Regions from separate parts of the Oxalicibacterium sp. genome, predicted to be linked through region 1. Evidence: riboswitches for the same ligand, from Rfam matches in the RefSeq annotation. Region 1 holds a riboswitch; each other region holds the start of a gene.
The links. A riboswitch is a leader RNA that binds a small molecule or an ion and turns the genes downstream of it on or off. The one in region 1 is predicted to bind thiamine pyrophosphate.
Positions count from the first base shown of each region.

Region 2: it holds a riboswitch for thiamine pyrophosphate, as region 1 does, so the genes downstream of both, thiC (phosphomethylpyrimidine synthase ThiC) here and ACO1VH_RS12450 (TonB-dependent siderophore receptor) in region 1, are expected to answer to the same signal.
Region 3: it holds a riboswitch for thiamine pyrophosphate, as region 1 does, so the genes downstream of both, ACO1VH_RS07075 (purine-cytosine permease family protein) here and ACO1VH_RS12450 (TonB-dependent siderophore receptor) in region 1, are expected to answer to the same signal.

Region 1 covers NZ_JBMQZD010000007.1:141,085-146,785, forward strand. The annotation lists gene ACO1VH_RS12440 (AAA family ATPase) at 1-490, opposite strand, end outside; gene pnuC (nicotinamide riboside transporter PnuC) at 487-1,107, opposite strand; gene ACO1VH_RS12450 (TonB-dependent siderophore receptor) at 1,130-3,304, opposite strand; TPP riboswitch at 3,361-3,459, opposite strand; gene ACO1VH_RS12455 (hypothetical protein) at 3,556-3,936, opposite strand; gene ACO1VH_RS12460 (4-oxalocrotonate tautomerase) at 4,118-4,351, opposite strand; gene ACO1VH_RS12465 (class II aldolase/adducin family protein) at 4,375-5,139, opposite strand; gene ahpC (alkyl hydroperoxide reductase subunit C) at 5,519-5,701, shown strand, end outside.
Region 2 covers NZ_JBMQZD010000002.1:19,432-25,132, reverse strand. The annotation lists gene ACO1VH_RS04575 (glycerate kinase type-2 family protein) at 1-905, shown strand, start outside; gene pyk (pyruvate kinase) at 986-2,401, shown strand; TPP riboswitch at 2,576-2,678, shown strand; gene thiC (phosphomethylpyrimidine synthase ThiC) at 2,771-4,684, shown strand; gene thiS (sulfur carrier protein ThiS) at 4,684-4,887, shown strand; gene ACO1VH_RS04555 (thiazole synthase) at 5,005-5,701, shown strand, end outside.
Region 3 covers NZ_JBMQZD010000004.1:134,748-140,448, reverse strand. The annotation lists gene ACO1VH_RS07090 (LapA family protein) at 1-451, opposite strand, end outside; gene ACO1VH_RS07085 (DUF3309 family protein) at 619-777, shown strand; gene ACO1VH_RS07080 (phosphate/phosphite/phosphonate ABC transporter substrate-binding protein) at 1,032-1,847, shown strand; TPP riboswitch at 2,206-2,307, shown strand; gene ACO1VH_RS07075 (purine-cytosine permease family protein) at 2,354-3,664, shown strand; gene ACO1VH_RS07070 (efflux transporter outer membrane subunit) at 3,671-5,134, opposite strand; gene ACO1VH_RS07065 (MacB family efflux pump subunit) at 5,144-5,701, opposite strand, start outside.

The DNA.
Region 1 (5,701 bases):
GCACGCGCTGCGCGACGTCACCTTCGACCAGCAGATAAGAAGTGCCGGCATCCTGCAATGCAGCGATCAACAACCGATGCACGGCTTGCCGCACTGCGTCGCCATCACGCATCAGGCCGTCGCCGATCCACGGATTGCTCGGCGCGGCAACCAGCGTGCAATCGTAACGACGGCTGGCTGCGAGCGCGGCCAGTTTCGCATCGGGCGCGGTGAAATAGTGATAGCTGTAGATAGCCGTCATCAACGGCGTCGTGTCGCAGAATAGCAGGCCTTGCTGTAGCCGCGCCAGGGCCGCATCCTCTCGCGCGACCTGCGTGGTGGCGATGTGGAACTGTTCATCCGCACGCGGCGTGCGTCCGTGCGTTTCGACGAACTCACGCAGATACTCCGGCACCCAGACCGTGCCGTAATGCGCAGCCAATGCCTCGGCCAGCGTCGACTTGCCGGTGGACTCGGCACCCAGAATGGCGACGCGACGAACACCCATCATGCCGGAGCGGCTTCTTCTGCAGTCTGCTCGGCCAGCGCCTTTTTCCAAGCGAGCAGACCGAAGGTCGCCAGCACGACGAACAATGCATACAACAGCGCCGTCAGATACAGGTGCTTGTGGATGTACAGGCCGATGAAGATCGTGTCGATGACGATCCACATGTGCCAATTCTCCAGCTTCTTGCGCGACAACAGGAACTGACCGACCAGGCTGCCGCCTGTCAGGAAGGCGTCGATGCGCGGCACGTCGCTATCGGTAAAGCGCGACAGCAGCAGATAGATCGCCAGCCATGCGACCATCCATGCCGCCAATGTCCATGCGATGCCGCGCCGTGTCAGCACCGAGACGGCAATGCCATGATGCGCACGACCGCCGAACAGCCACTGGTACCAGCCCCACAGCGAGACGGTGATGAAAAAGAACGACAGGCACATGTCGCCATACAGCTTCGCCTCGAAAAAGACGACCGAATACAACGCGGAAGCCGAGATCGAGAACAGCCACGCCCAAGGCGACTGGCGGATGTTCAGCACCACCATCGTGATGGCGAGGCCGAACGAGACGATCTCGAAATACGAGGTGTGGATGAAGCCGAAAAGGATGAGCGGGCTGTTCATGGAATCGATGTGTCCGTAGCGATCAGAAATCGAACTGTGCGCTCAGCTTGACCGTACGCGGCGCACCGGGGAACAGATAGCCACCCAGATCCTGCGTCACATCGCGCCAGTAGAACTTGTCGAACACGTTGTACACGGTAAGGTTGAAGCGGATCGGCGTATTGCCGATACGCGTCGCGTAACGTGCGCCGGCATCGACGATACTGTAACCACCGACGATGGTCTGGTTCTGCGTATCGAAAGCTTTGCTGCCGGCGTAGGTGACGGTCGTATTCAGGTTCAGGCCTGGAACTTCAGCAACCGCATAGTCAAAGAAAGCGACCGTTTTCAGTTTCGGCACATTGACGTTGCGTTTGTCGTCTAGAGCTGGATCGCCGGTATTCTGCTGCTCGGCATCCAACGCGGTTAAACTGACACCGGCCAGCAACTGACGCGTGACGCGGCCAGTGAGGCCGAGTTCGATACCGCGGTGAACTGCATCGCCATTCTGGACAAATTCTCCTCCAGCAGAATTACGATAATCAACGTATTCCAACGGCGCCTTGATCTGGAACAACGATGCAGTAAAACTCAGCGTATTGTTCAAATCCTGCTTGAAGCCGATCTCGATCTGATGAGACTTATTCGGATTCAGCATCTGATCCTCATTGCTTGTGCCCTCCGGCGCAATACCACCATGCTGCAATCCCTGCGAATAAGCGCCGTAGATCGACATACCTAGCCGCGGCGTCACCACCAGCGCGATATTTGGCAATAGATAGCTGCGGTCATAATCAGACGTTTGCGCGCCAGCTGCATCGAATTGTTCGCGCTTCAGTTCCGTATAACGCAGACCAGCATGCAGCTTGACGCGTTGTGACAGCGTCAGGATGTCTTGCACTAAGAACGAATGTTCGTCGTCTTTGCGACGCAATGACACCGGGCCACTTTCATTCGGGCTGCGAGAAGGGATCAATCGCGGATCGTAGATGTTGCTAGTGCCAACGAAGTCATACACTTCTTCGCCGAATGAATCGCGACGGCGCATCGTGTCGATACCAAAAGTCAGGTCATGTGCGATTCCACCGGTTTGCACTTTACCTTGCAACAAAGCCTGCGTGCTGAAGATCCGATATCGTTGATTATCGCTGCGATAGTCGTACACATCGTAATCACCATTCGAGCAGTATCCTGGCCATAGCGCTCCCGCACTACATCCATATGGAAACGCCGAATGATCGTCTCGCTTCAACTCATAGCGATTCGCACCCAGCGTCACATGCCAGTTGTTATCGATGTTGTACTTGAAACGTAATCCGACATTACTGGTGTCGTCCGTTACCGGCGTGACCCATGGCTCATCTCCGAGTAGTCGCTTCGGATCGACGTGCGATGGCACATTGGTGCCGCCAAGCAGCTGATACCCCGGCGCCGTAATCTGCGACTTGTGCTGATAATCCATATCCAGCTGCAGCAGCGCACGATCGGTCAGATGCCAGTCGAATGCGCCGGAAACGAAGTTGCGATTGCCGTCCGCGCCCTTCACGTAGGAATTGATCGTTTCGGTCGCTGCATTGATGCGATAGCCGAAACGCCTGTCTTCCGACATGCCGCCGAGGTCGATCGCGCCGTAGGCGGTGCCGCGTTCGCTGAATTCGGTCGTCAGCGTGCGCACCGGCGTTTCGGTCGGACGCTTGGTGACGTAGTTGATGATGCCGCCCGGCGTCGCCACGCCAGCCTGCAGGCCGGACAAACCCTTCAGGATTTCGATGCGCTCCTTGTTTTCCAGCGGCACGGACGACGCGCCGGAGAACGACAGGCCGTCCTTGCGGAAGCTGGTTTCGTTTTCCAGCGTGAAGCCGCGGATCGAGAATTGTTCGGCGTAGCCGACCGCGTTGTAGGCATCGTTGACGCTGGCATCGGTTTCGACCGCCGCCGTCGTCGAACGAATATTGCGGTCCTGCATCTGCTGCTGCGTGATGACGGTGACGGAAGCGGGGGTTTCCAGCAGCGGCGTTTCGCCGAAGCCGCCGACGCTGGCGGTTTTGGCCTTGCCGCCGTCATCTGGCGCGGCGGTCACGGTCACGGCGGGCAGCACGTTCTCGGGCGCGTCATTGTTCTGCGCAGTCTGGGCAAATGCCGGCGCAAACGCGCAGGCCTGGGCGATCGCGGCGGCGATCAGGGAAGTGTTGAAGCGGGACATGTCGGTCAATCTCATCGCGTTGCGGAAAATGCATACGCAGGAAGGGACAAAGGACGACCGACGACAATGAAGACGAAGACTTTGCGCTTTCCTACGCTGGCATTATCCAGGTCAGGTTCAAGGGTTTCATCTCACCCGAAGATTGCTCTTCAGGACCCCTAGCGTGGCGCGAATACTATCATGAAAAAACGGCAGAAATGTCAATTTCTGCCGCAAATTCAATAACTTGGAAGAGAATAGGGATTTCCGCAACAGTCCGGCCGGCTTCAGCGGCGGTGATGGTGCGCACGCCGTGCCTGCTGCGCCGTCTTTTCGGATTCCTCGACTTCGTTGCTGTTCTGATGATCGTCGTGCGCATCGACCATTTCCGGCGCTTCTTCGATACGCGTGATGCCGGCGTCGACTGCAATCGGATCGCTGGCAGGGAAACTCATTTCCAGTGCCGTATCGAGCAGTGTTTCCTGAATCTGCTCGCCGGGCGGCGGTGCCGCTTCCTCGGGCATTTCGGCAACCGGATCGCTGGCAGGAAAAGTGTCGTCGAGCGCCTTGTCGAGTAATTGCTCTTCATGCGAGGCGGAATCCGGCGTAACCGGCGTGCCGCGCTCGTTGTCTTCTGGCTTGGCTTTTTGAGAGTGATTGCGCGTCATCGCCATCTCCTGATGCATTGTCCACAGATCAGCATCGCGGACCGGCGTTGGCGCGTCGGTGCGCTGGCCCACATAACTGCGGGAAGAAATGGCTTCGTCCCATGAAAAACGCCGCCATCGGCGGCGTTTTCACGTATTGCAGCAAGTATTCCTAGGAATACGCCGTCGACTTACTTCCGGCTCATTCCTTTTCCGACCACAGCACGCCGCCGGTCGCCCAGTCTTCGCGCTTGAGTTCGGTGATGAGGATATCGACCGATTCCGCTGAAGAACCCAGCGTGGCGACCGTCGCTTCGGTGACGGCTTTGACGAATGCGCGCTTCTGTTCCAGCGTACGGCCTTCGAACAGTTGAACGTTGATGGTTGGCATGATTGGCTCCTTCGGTTGATGATGATTCGATGCGGTGCAATTCAATTCGGCGACAGATCAATCGCCGATCATTGGCGATACGACGGCGAAATCGCGTCCAGCTTGCGCAGCAACGCAGGCCATTCCAGCACGCCTTCCGGCGAGCCGTCGCCCAGCAATTCCTTGTACGTTTTCGCGCATACTTCCGGCGACGGGATGTTCAGCTGTCCACCACCCGATTGCGCCTTCAACTGAAACGCGCAAGCCTTGTCCAGCGTATCCATCAACACATAGGCTTCGGCGACTGTGCGGCCGGAAATCAGCGTGCCATGATTGCGCAGCAACATCGCCGGATAGTCGCCGAGATGCTCGATCAGCCGTGTCTGCTCGGCCGCGGACAGCGCCAGACCTTCGTAATCGTGATAACCCATCTGCTGATAGAAGCGCAGCGCATGCTGCGACAGCGGCAGCAGGCCGCCCTGCTGCATGCCGACGGCGACGCCGTTCTCGTTATGCAGATGCATGACGCACATCGCATCCTTGCGTGCCGCATGCACCGCGCCGTGGATCGCAAAGCCGGTCACGTTCACGCGCGCGCTCTGGTCGCCGATGATGTTGCCGTGGATGTCGATCTTCACCAGGCTGGAAGCGGTGATTTCGTCGAAACGCCAGCCGAACGGGTTGATCAGGAAACGGCCTTCCTCGCCCGGCACCGTGGCCGAGATATGCGTGTAAATCAGGTCGTCCCAATTCTTCAGTGCGCAAAGGCGGTAGCAGGCGGCCAGATCGACGCGCACCTGCCATTCGGCGGCGCTGATGCCGGCTGACGGGGAAGCGGGGAGGGAATTATTCATGGCAACAGCTTGATTGAAATGCAAAAAGAAACCGCACGCATGCGGTTCGCTACGGGAAGCTTGCCATTATAAGGGCATCGTCCAGGCCTCGTTCGCGTAGGCCGATGGCTGAAGAACCACACGGAACGGCCCGGCAGCGTTGAAGTCTCATCGAAGCTACGTTGAAACCGCATGGGCGCAGCAGGAAGCCGTCACGGCAATGTCTTCAAAAGGCTGCATAATAGTCAATTCGTTACTGGCTACTGCTTCGCCTTTACCATAGCGAAAACAAATTGGTTTTCTAAAATAAATCAATTATGCAAATGAGTCGAATTTGTCTAACATTCGAACTCATGCTTTTTTAACCCACTTTTCAACCCAACCCAAAAGGAAAAGCGACATGTCTCTTATCAATACCCAAGTCCAACCCTTCAAGACCCAGGCTTTCCACAATGGCAAGTTCATCGAAGTCACGGAACAGTCGCTGAAGGGCAAATGGTCTGTCCTGATCTTCATGCCGGCAGCCTTCACGTTCAACTGCCCGACTGAAGTCGAAGACGCGGCCGACAGCTATGCCGAATTC
Region 2 (5,701 bases), on a different contig from region 1:
GCGGTTCCGCACTGCTGAGCCTGCCCGGCGAAGGCATCACGCTGGAACAGAAGCAGGCATTGAACAAGGCATTGCTGAAGAGCGGTGCAACGATTTCCGAAATGAATTGCGTACGCAAGCACCTGTCCGCGATCAAGGGTGGTCGCCTGGCACTGGCTTGCGCACCGGCACGCGTCGTCACGCTGCTGATCTCTGACGTGCCGGGCGACGATCCGGGCGTGATCGCATCGGGCCCGACGCTGCCTGATCCGACGACGTGCGAACAGTCGCTCGCGATCCTGAAGAAGTACAACATCGAAATTCCTGAAAATGTGCGCAAGCATCTGGAATCTGGCGCAGGTGAAACACCGAAGCCGGGCGACGCACGTTTCGCGCGCAACGAACATCACGTGATGGCGACCGCGCAGCATGCGCTGGAAGCGGCTGCCGCGAAAGCGCGCGCCGCCGGCATCACTCCTTACATCCTGTCCAACGATCTGGAAGGCGAATCGCGCGATGTCGGCATGGTGCATGCCGCTTTGGCGAAACAAGTCGCAGCCTACGGCCAGCCGTTTGCCAAGCCGTGCGTGATCCTGTCCGGCGGCGAAACCACCGTCACCGTGCGCGGCAAGGGGCGCGGCGGCCGCAATGCCGAATTCCTGCTGAGCCTGGCGGTCACGCTGAACGGCCAGCAGGGCATCCATGCGCTGGCGTGCGATACCGACGGCATCGACGGTTCCGAAGACAATGCTGGCGCAATCTACCAGCCGGATTCGATGCAGCGTGCCGCCGACAAGGGCTTGAGCGCGAAAGCCATGCTGGAAAACAATGACGGCTACGGTTTCTTCAGTGCGCTGAATGACCTGATCGTCAGCGGCCCGACGCGGACCAACGTTAATGATTTTCGGGCCATCCTGATCCTGTAACTCATTCGTCGTCATGCTTGTAGTAAGCATTGCCAGCATGACGACACACTAGTTTTTATTGTTACTTTTAGAAAGCTGTCATGAGACGCAATCGCAAAGCAAAAATCGTCGCCACTCTGGGCCCTGCCAGCGGCGATCTGGAAACCATTACCGCGTTGTTCGAAGCGGGCGTGGACATGTTCCGCTTCAACTTCAGCCACGGTTCGCACGAAGATCATCGTGCACGTCACCAGATCGTGCGCAGCCTGGAAGAGAAGTACGGCCGTCCGGTCGCCATCCTGGCCGACCTGCAAGGCCCGAAGATTCGTCTCGGTACCTTCAATGGCGATTCCACGATGCTGGTCGCTGGCGAGCAGTTCGTGCTCGATCGCGATGAAACCCCGGGCGACGCAACGCGCGTCTATCTGCCGCATCCGGAACTGTTCGCAGCTGTTGGCGCCGGCCAGACGCTGCTGCTGGACGACGGCAAGATCCGCCTGTCCGTCGAAAGCAACAAGGACAACCGCATCGTCACCAAGGTCGCTGTCGGCGGCAAGATATCGAACCGCAAGGGCGTGAACGTTCCTGATGCGATCCTGCCGATTCCGGCAATGACCGCCAAGGATCTGGTCGACCTGGAATTCGCGCTGTCGCTGGGTGTGGACTGGGTTGCACTGTCGTTCGTGCAGCAGGTTTCCGACATCGAAGACGCACGCAAGATCATCGGCGATCGTGCACTGATCCAGTCGAAGATCGAGAAGCCGGCTGCCATGCTGGACATCGACGGCATCTGCAAGGCATCCGACTCCGTGATGGTTGCCCGCGGCGACCTCGGCGTCGAACTGCCGATCTCGCAAGTGCCGCGCGCGCAAAAGGAAATCATCCGTGCTGCACGCAAGTACGGCCGTCCGACCATCGTTGCCACGCACATGCTGGAATCGATGACCGAATCGCCGATGCCGACGCGGGCGGAAGCCTCCGACGTCGCCAACGCGATCTACGAAGGTGCCGATGCGGTTATGCTGTCGGCCGAATCGGCCAGCGGCAAGAACCCGGTGCGTGCTGTTCAGATGATGGACAGCATCATCAAGGAAGTCGAAGCCGATCCGACCTACCGCACGTTGCTGGATGCGCAGCAAGTTGCACCGTTGCCGACGCCGGAAGATGCGATTGTCACCGCACTGCGCGATGTGACGACGGTCGTCAACGCCGCCGGTATCGTGACCTACACGAAATCGGGCCACACCAGCATGTTCGGCGCACGCGTGCGTCCGAATGCTTCGATCCTGAGCATTACGCCGGACATCAAGATTGCACGTCGTCTGGCATGGGTCTGGGGCATCCACTCGATCGTCGGCAAGGACGTCACATCGGTCGACGAGATGGTGCAGGTTGCCGTCAGCTCCGCAATGCGTGAAGGCTTCGCGAAAGTCGGCGAATACCTGACGATCACGGCCGGCCTGCCGTTCGGTGAATCGGGTACGACCAACCTGTTGCACATCGCGACGGTGAAGTAATCCGCTGCTCTGGGGGCGACTTGCCGCTTTCCAGAGCTGACATCGATGCATTCCGTTGAGTCACGACAATGTGTCTGGAATGCATCGATGTCAGACGCCAAAGTTTGACCGCGGTCAATGAACGCCGAAGCGGCGGCTCATAGACTGGCAAGGTAGTCGTTGTATCTGTAGTCGAAGTAAAGCTAGGGGTCCTGACCGAACGTCGTTCGGCCGGGTGAGAAAAACCCTTGAACCTGATCTGGATAATGCCAGCGAAGGGAAGCTGCCGAGTTGTGATGGTCCGTCCGTTTTGATGTTTTTGACGACTGCCATCCGTTCTCGAAAACTCCTGAGCTGGCTCCAAGCCACTGAGTTAGCCAAGGAGCCAATATGAACGCCAATCCGAAATTCCTGTCCGCCACCGCGACAGTCGACGAAGCAGCCATCCAGCCGCTGCCGAATTCCCGCAAGATCTACATCGAAGGTTCGCGTCCCGACATTCGCGTGCCGATGCGCGAAATCTCGCAGTCCGATACGCCTGCGTCGTTCGGCTTCGAAAAGAATCCGCCGATCTACGTGTACGACACATCCGGCCCATACACCGATCCGGACGTGAAGATCGACATCCGTTCCGGCCTGAATACGCCGCGTCTGCCGTGGATTCTGGAACGCAACGACACCGAAGAGCTGCCGGGCCCGACCTCGCAATACGGCATCGAACGCCTGAACGATCCGAAACTGGCCGAACTGCGCTTCAATCTGCATCGCAAGCCGCGCCGCGCACTGGCCGGCAAGAACGTGTCGCAGATGCATTACGCGCGTCAGGGCATCGTCACGCCGGAAATGGAATTCGTCGCGATCCGCGAAAACATGAACCGCCGCGCGTATCTGGAAGAACTGAAGAAGTCCGGTGAAAAGGGTGCCAAGCTGGCCGAGCTGATGGGCCGCCAGCATCCGGGCCAATCGTTTGGTGCGTCGATCCCGATGGAAATCACGCCGGAATTCGTGCGCGACGAAATCGCCCGCGGCCGCGCGATTATTCCGGCCAACATCAACCATCCGGAAGTCGAGCCGATGATCATCGGCCGCAACTTCCTCGTCAAGATCAACGCAAACATCGGTAACTCGGCTGTGACCTCGTCGATCGGCGAAGAAGTCGAAAAAATGACGTGGGCGATCCGCTGGGGCGGCGACAACGTGATGGATCTGTCGACCGGCAAGCACATTCACGAAACGCGCGAATGGATCATTCGCAATTCGCCGGTGCCGATCGGCACCGTGCCGATCTATCAGGCGCTGGAAAAGGTCAACGGCAAGGCCGAAGACCTGACGTGGGAAATCTTCCGCGACACGCTGATCGAGCAGGCCGAGCAGGGCGTCGACTACTTCACGATCCACGCCGGCGTACGCCTGCAATACGTGCCGCTGACGGCCAAGCGCATGACCGGCATCGTGTCGCGCGGCGGTTCGATCATGGCGAAATGGTGTCTCGCGCATCACAAGGAATCCTTCCTGTACGAGCACTTCGAAGACATCTGCGAAATCATGAAGGCGTATGACGTGTCGTTCTCGCTGGGTGACGGCTTGCGTCCGGGTTCGATCTATGACGCCAACGACGAAGCGCAACTCGGCGAACTGCGCACGCTGGGCGAACTGACACAGATCGCATGGAAGCACGACGTGCAGGTGATGATCGAAGGTCCGGGTCACGTGCCGATGCACCTGATCAAGGAAAACATGGACCTGCAACTGGAACACTGCCACGAAGCGCCGTTCTACACGCTGGGTCCGTTGACGACCGACATCGCGCCGGGCTACGACCACATCACGTCCGGCATCGGCGCCGCGCAGATCGGCTGGTACGGCACCGCGATGCTGTGCTACGTGACGCCGAAGGAGCATCTCGGCTTGCCGAACAAGGTCGACGTCAAGGACGGCATCATCACGTACAAGATCGCCGCGCATGCTGCCGATCTGGCAAAAGGCCACCCCGGTGCGCAAATCCGCGATAATGCACTGTCGAAGGCGCGTTTCGAATTCCGCTGGGAAGACCAGTTCAATATCGGCCTGGATCCGGACAAGGCGCGCGAATTCCACGACGAGACTTTGCCCAAGGATTCTGCTAAAGTCGCGCACTTCTGCTCGATGTGCGGTCCGCACTTCTGTTCGATGAAAATCACGCAAGAAGTACGCGATTACGCAGCCAATCAGGGCATTTCCGAAATCCAGGCGCTCAAGCAGGGCATGGAAGTCAAATCGATCGAGTTCGTCAAAAGCGGCTCGGAAATTTATCAGAAGCAATGATGTTTGAAATCGAACTGAACGGCGCACCGCACCAGGTCGGCGACGGCAACAATGTCGAGGAACTGGTGGCAGCCTTGTCGCTGGCCGGCAAGGCGGTCGCCGTGGCCATCAACCGCGAAATCGTGCCGCGCAGCCAGTGGGCTGACCGCAAGCTGCAGCCGGCCGATCGCGTCGATGTCGTGCGCGCCATCGGCGGCGGTTGAGTCGCCTGTGCCGGCGCGGCACCTGCCGCCCGGCGTATTGATCATGCCTGCAGCATCCGTGATGCGGGCCGCGGCGGACTTGCGACAAGGTCCGTACTGAAGAACACGGGAATCATCATGAGCCATTCCGCTCCTCAAACCACGCCTTTTGCCGACCAACCGTTCGTTGTCGCCGGCAAGACCTATCGTTCGCGCCTGCTGGTCGGCAGCGGCAAATACAAGGACCTGACCGAAACGCGCGAAGCCAGCCTTGCCAGCGGCGCCGAGATCGTCACTGTCGCGATCCGCCGCGTGAACATCGGCCAGGACCCGAATGCACCGAGCCTGCTAGACGCATTGCCGCCATCGGAATTCACGTTGCTGCCGAACTCGGCCGGCTGCTATAACGCAGCCGATGCCGTCTACACGCTGCAGCTCGGTCGCGAACTGCTCGGCGGCCACAAGCTGTGCAAACTGGAAGTGCTGGGCGACGAGAAGACGCTGTTCCCCAACATGCCGGAAACGCTGAAGGCAGCCGAGACGCTGGTCAAGGATGGCTTCGACGTGATGGTCTATTGCAGCGATGATCCGATCCAGGCGCGCATGCTGGAAGACATCGGTTGCGCCGCGATCATGCCGTTGGCTTCGCTGATCGGTTCCGGCATGGGCATCCTGAATCCGTGGAACCTGTCGCTGATCGTCGAACAGTCGAAAGTGCCGGTGATCGTTGATGCTGGTGTCGGCACCGCGTCGGACGCAGCGATCGCAATGGAGCTCGGTTGCGACGGCGTATTGATGAACACCGCAATCGCCGGCGCGCAGGATCCGGTGCGCA
Region 3 (5,701 bases), on a different contig from region 1:
CTTCCACTTCGCCGATATAGGCCGCCAGCGTATTGCCTGACTGGTTCACCGCCGCCATCAATTCCGTATCGAGACGGTCCAGCCGTGCCAGCAGCGCGGTGCGCGTTTCGGTGTCCTGCTGCACGACGGAGCGCAGTTCCAGTTCGATGAAACGGCGCAGTTCGGTGAAACGCGAGGCTTCCGCCTGATCTGCCAGTTCCCGGTTCGCCTGCAGCTCCTTCGCGTGACGGCGCGCCTCCAGCAGCACCGACGATTGCAGATAGATGATGAAGACCAGAAAAAACGCGGTCAGCACTGCCGTCAGCCCCAGCATCACCAGTCCCAGCGGCGCCTGCACCGTCGTTACGCCCAGCCACAGCTCGGTCGGCGCATTGAAGGTTTCCCAGTTCAGTGCCGCCAACCCGCCAATGGCGCCCAGGATGATGACGAACAACACGGTACGAATTTGCATGGCGCCTCCTCGATTTTTCAGAAATTTGGTTTTGTCAGAAAAGATGTCAGTACATTGTGCCGGCTTCCATTCGTCTGCAGTGTTCGACAGCGTACAGATGCCTTTGTCCTTCCGCATCTACGCTGGTCTGTCTACGACAGAAACGCCACCCGGCAAAGGAGGCCATCATGACGCTCGGCACCATTCTTCTCGTCATTCTCATCCTGATCCTGATCGGTGCGCTGCCCAGCTGGGGCTACAGCCGGAGTTGGGGTTATGCACCAAGCGGCATCACGGGACTGCTGGTCGTGATCCTGCTGATCATGCTGCTGACGGGTTATATCTGATACCTGCGCTTCGCTATCGCCTCGCTTCGATAAATAGAAAATGTAAAAATCCTCGCGACAAGACGGGGCAACCCCATCTTTTCCTGCCATTTCGCTTCCCCACACAGGCCGGCGCTTTTCTGCTGGCGCGCCGTTCTTTTGCGGAAAACAAACATGCTGACACACAGCAAGAAAATCTCTTCTCACACTAGCTGATTAATGTAACATTCACTCCCAATAAGCATTACTAATAAAAAAGATACTTGGAGCGACACATGAAATTAATCAGGACTTTTCTGGCGGCGACGGTATTGGTTGCCGGTATCGGTTCGGCAGCGGCACAGGATCTTGTGCTGGCAGTCAACGAAGGTGTGACCTATCAGGACGGCGGTCCGGCCAGCGAGCGCTACAAGCCGTTGCTGCAATTGCTGTCCAAGGAACTGAAGCAGAACGTGCGCGTGCAAAGCGTCGACAAGTACGCCACGCTGGAAAAAGGCCTGGCCGAAGGCAAGTACGATCTGGCCTTCATTCATCCGGCGCACGTCGGCCTGCTGGCCGTGAAGAAAGACGGCTATGAAGGTCTGGCGACGGCCAAGGGCTACACCGACTATCGCGCGCACGTGATGGTGAAGAAGGATTCGCCGCTGAAGTCGATGCAGGATTTGCGCGGCAAGAAGATCGGCGTGCCCTCGATCGAATCGATCACGACCACGATGTTCACCGCCGCCCTGAATGAGCTGGGCTTCCCGCAGCCGGAACGCGCCTATACGGCGACCCGCTATCAGGACGCCGTGCCATTCATGATCGACAACGGCTTCGTCGATGCCGGCGTGACCGGTTCGGCCAAGGTTGCCAAGAGCTGGGTCGACAAAGGTGGACGCATTCTGGCGGAGACCAAACCCGTCCCAATAAAGCAATTCGTTGTGTCGAAAAAGCTGAGCGCCGCCGATCGTGACAAACTGCGCATCCTGCTGCTCGATCTGTCCAACAACGACGCCGGCCGCACCGCGTTGTCGAAGATCAACATGACCGGCTTCGTGCCATGGAACGACGCCGTCATGAGCGAAGCAACCGCCCGCCTCGGCCTGTAATCCGCTCCATCCCCTTTTCGGCCGCATGGCATCTGCCATGCGGCTTTTTGCTTTTTGGGGTGCCGAAATGGAAAGCGTGACTTTTACGGCGACAGGCAATATACTGTGTTTTCATACAGTATATTGTTGCTTTGCGGGCAATGCGTCATCCCCCATCGCGACTCTGCTGTTGTTTTCTTTGCTGCTGTTTTTTGGCCGGACCGCCTCCCCTCACATTTGACGGTCCGGCTTTTTCTTGGGCATCTCCGCAGCATCCCATCCGTTTTCCCCACTACATCCTCCACGCTCTCTTCGCAGCGGAGCATCGCCGCTTGCCTGCTGCCGTTTTTTAGCTCAAAGTAGCGCCCTTCGCCAAACGCGAATTCGCTCGGGGTCCTGCGCATCGTCATTGCGCGGGTGAGAAATACCCGTTGAACCTGATTGAGGTAATCCTCGCGCAGGAAAGCATGCCGGCCGCCTACGGCGCCGCACCGCATCAGCCGACCTGCCATCCTTGAAAGACAACGATGGCCTTGCCAGAATCTTCTTCCGCTTCACCTTCTTCCACCTCATCCGTCTTCACGCCGGTTGCACTGGCCGATCGCGTCTTTGCATTTCGCGATCACGCGGCGCTGTGGTTCAGCCTCGGCGTCGGCCTGCTGGTCATGCAGATCGGCGCCTTCCTCGGTAGCGCGCTGGGACCGCGCAATGCCGTCGTCGCTATCCTGATCGGCTCGCTGCTCGGTGCGGCACTGCTGGCATGGGTCGCGCGCATCGGCTGCGAACGCGGCCTGCCGAGTCCGGCGCTGATGTGCCAGACGCTGGGCAGTTCGTTTGCCAGATTGCCGGTCGTGCTGAACATCGTCCAGCTGCTCGGCTGGAGCGCATTCGAGCTGGTCGTCATGCGCGACGGCACGACGGCGCTGATCAAGGACATCTTCGGACTTGAAGCCGCCTGGGTGCCGTATGTCACCGCGCTGTTCTGGGGACTACTGCTGATCGCGCTGGCAACCGGTTCGATGATCGGACTGGTGCGACGCTTCGTCGGCCGTTTCGGCCTGCCGCTGGTGATCCTGTCGCTGCTCTGGATCAGCTGGCAGTTCCTGCTGAAGGCGCAGGCGAACGGCTTGCAGGATTTCTGGGACAAGCCCGGTGACGGCTCGATGGGGCTATTAGCCGGCATCGATCTGGTAATGGCGATGCCGGTATCGTGGCTGCCGCTGGTGGCGGATTTCGCGCGCTACGGCAGGAGCAGTGCCAGCACCTTCCGCGGCACCTGGCTGGGCTTCGCGATCGCCAACATCTGGTGCCACGCGCTCGGCGTGCTGATCGTCAGCACGACTGCACCGGATGCGGACCTGCTGGCGACCATCCTGCTCGCGCAAGGCGGACTGGTCGCACTCGGGCTGATCCTGATCGATGAAATGGACAATGCCTACGGCGACGTCTATTCCGGTTCAGTTTCACTGAACTTCCTGCACAGCCGTATCAGCATCCGCAGCTGGGGCATCGTGCTGGCGATCGCCGCCACGGCCTGCGCGCTGGTGCTGCCGATGCACGGACTCGAACCCTTTCTGCTGATGCTGAGCTCGGTCTTCGTTCCGCTGTTCGGCGTCGTCGTATCGCAATTGTCGCTGCGGGGAGAAGCCACGCAACGTCCGGTCAACACGGTTCCGGTTGCGATCTGGCTGATCGGCATCGCCGTCTTCCACGCCTGCCCGGCATGGTGGCCGCAACTCGGCTCTGCGCTTCCCAGCCTGGCCGTTACGCTGCTACTGGGTGTCGCATGGCGGAATTTACGCGGCAAAACGCCGCAGGCTCCGCAGATACACGTCTGATCGGCGTTACTGCGTCGTAATCGGACGGCTCCAGCCGCCGCCCAGCGCCTTGAATAGATCGGTGGTACCGCTCAAACGCAGCAGGCGCTGCTGCGCCAGCTGATCCTCTGCAGTGAATAAAGTGCGCTGCGCATCGAGCAGGCTGTTCAGATCGTCCGCTCCCTCGCGGTAACGCAACTCGGACAGCTGCAGTGCGCGCAGCGCTTCTTCGCGTATCTCGATCTGCGCTCTTTCCTGGTTGCGATTGCGTTCGGCATTGCCGAGCGCATCGTCGACTTCCTTCAGCGCGGAATGGATCGCATTGCGATAGCTTTCGACCAGCTGGCGGCGCGACGATTCGTTCAATTCGACCTGCTGGCCAAGACGGTCGCCATCGAACAACGTACGGACAATGGATGCCGCAATGCCGATGCTGTAGGCAGGATCGGTCAGCGACAACAGCGCCGCGCTCGACGAACCGGCCGTGCCGCTCAGCGTGATGGTCGGCAGCAAGGCTGCGCGCGCGGCGGCGACATTCGCATCGGAGGCATACAGCTGCGCTTCCGCGCTGGCCAGATCGGGGCGGCGCAACAGCAGCGTCGACGGCAGACCCGCGCCGACTTCCGGCACCGTCAAGGCATCCAGATCCTGCTCTGCCACCTGCAATGCCTGCGGCTGGCGTCCGAGCAGGATGGCCAGTGCGCTGACCGCCTGCCGTTCCTGCACTTGCAGCGGCAGAATGGTCGCGCGTTGCGCAAGCACCGTGCTGCGTTGTCGGCTGACATCCAGCGCCGACGCCGAGCCATAGCGATAACGCGCTTCGACGATGTTGAACAGTTTTTCCGCAATCGCCAGATTGTTCTGCGCGATGCGCAGGCGCATCCGCAAGGCCAGCACCTGGAAGTAGGCGTTGGCGACTCCGGTCGTCAGCGTCAGCCGCGCCGTTTCCAGATCGTAGCGGGTGGCATCCAGCGAAGCACGCGCACCGCTGGCCTGCGCGGCGACACGTCCCCACAGATCGACTTCGTAATCGATAGCCAGCCCTGCTCCCGACGATTCGCGCTTGCGCCAGCCTGCATCGCTGGCGCTACCCGGCTTGACCGAGCCGGTACCAGTATCGGCGCTCAGCGTGATCAGCGGAAACAGCGAGGCGCCGGCGCTACGCGCAGCGATTTCGGCCTGCGTCACGCGTTCCAGCGCAATGCGCAAATCGGGGCTGCCGGTCAGCGCTTCGTCAACCAGGCCGCTCAGTTCGGACGAGCCGAAACCGTACCACCAGTCGCGCTGCAATTGCGCCTCGCCCGGCGAGGCTTCGGCCCAGCTGGCCGGCAACTGTACGTCAGGATGCGTGGTATCGAAACGATGCGCGCAAGCGCCCAGCACCAGCATGGCCGCCAGCGCAAGCGTCATGCGCAAGCGACGGAAAGGAACCGGCGTGCCGGTAATGGCTGTTATGTCGTCGAGCATGTTTTTGTGGATAGCTGTTTTCATGTCATTCACTCATTCAGCCGCCAGCGCGACCACCGGATCGAGTTGCGCCGCCTTCTTGGCAGGCAGGTAGCCGAACACCAGTCCGGTCATGAAGGCGCAGCCGCAGGCCAGCAGCACCGGCGTCACCGAATACGCAATTGGCGTGCCGAAGGCGCCGATGATGGCGGCCGTCGCCAGTCCGCCGATGACGCCGATCGCGCCGCCGAGTGCCGAAACCACCATCGCCTCGATCAGAAACTGCTGCATGATGTTGCTCTCGCGCGCGCCGGTCGCCATGCGGATGCCGATCTCGCGCGTACGCTCGGTAACGGAGACCAGCATGATGTTCATCACGCCAATACCGCCGACCAGCAACGAGATCGCTGCGATCGAACCGAGCAGAATGGTCAGCGTGTTCTGCGTCTGCTCGGTCGTCTCGATGATCGATGCCATGTTGCGAATCCGGTAGTCGACCACGCCGTGCCGTTCGTTCAGCAGCTTGTCGACATCGTTCTGCGTCTCGTCGATGCGGTCGACGTCTTCCACGGCGACAGTCACGTTGCGCAGGAAGCGCTGGCCGGATAATCG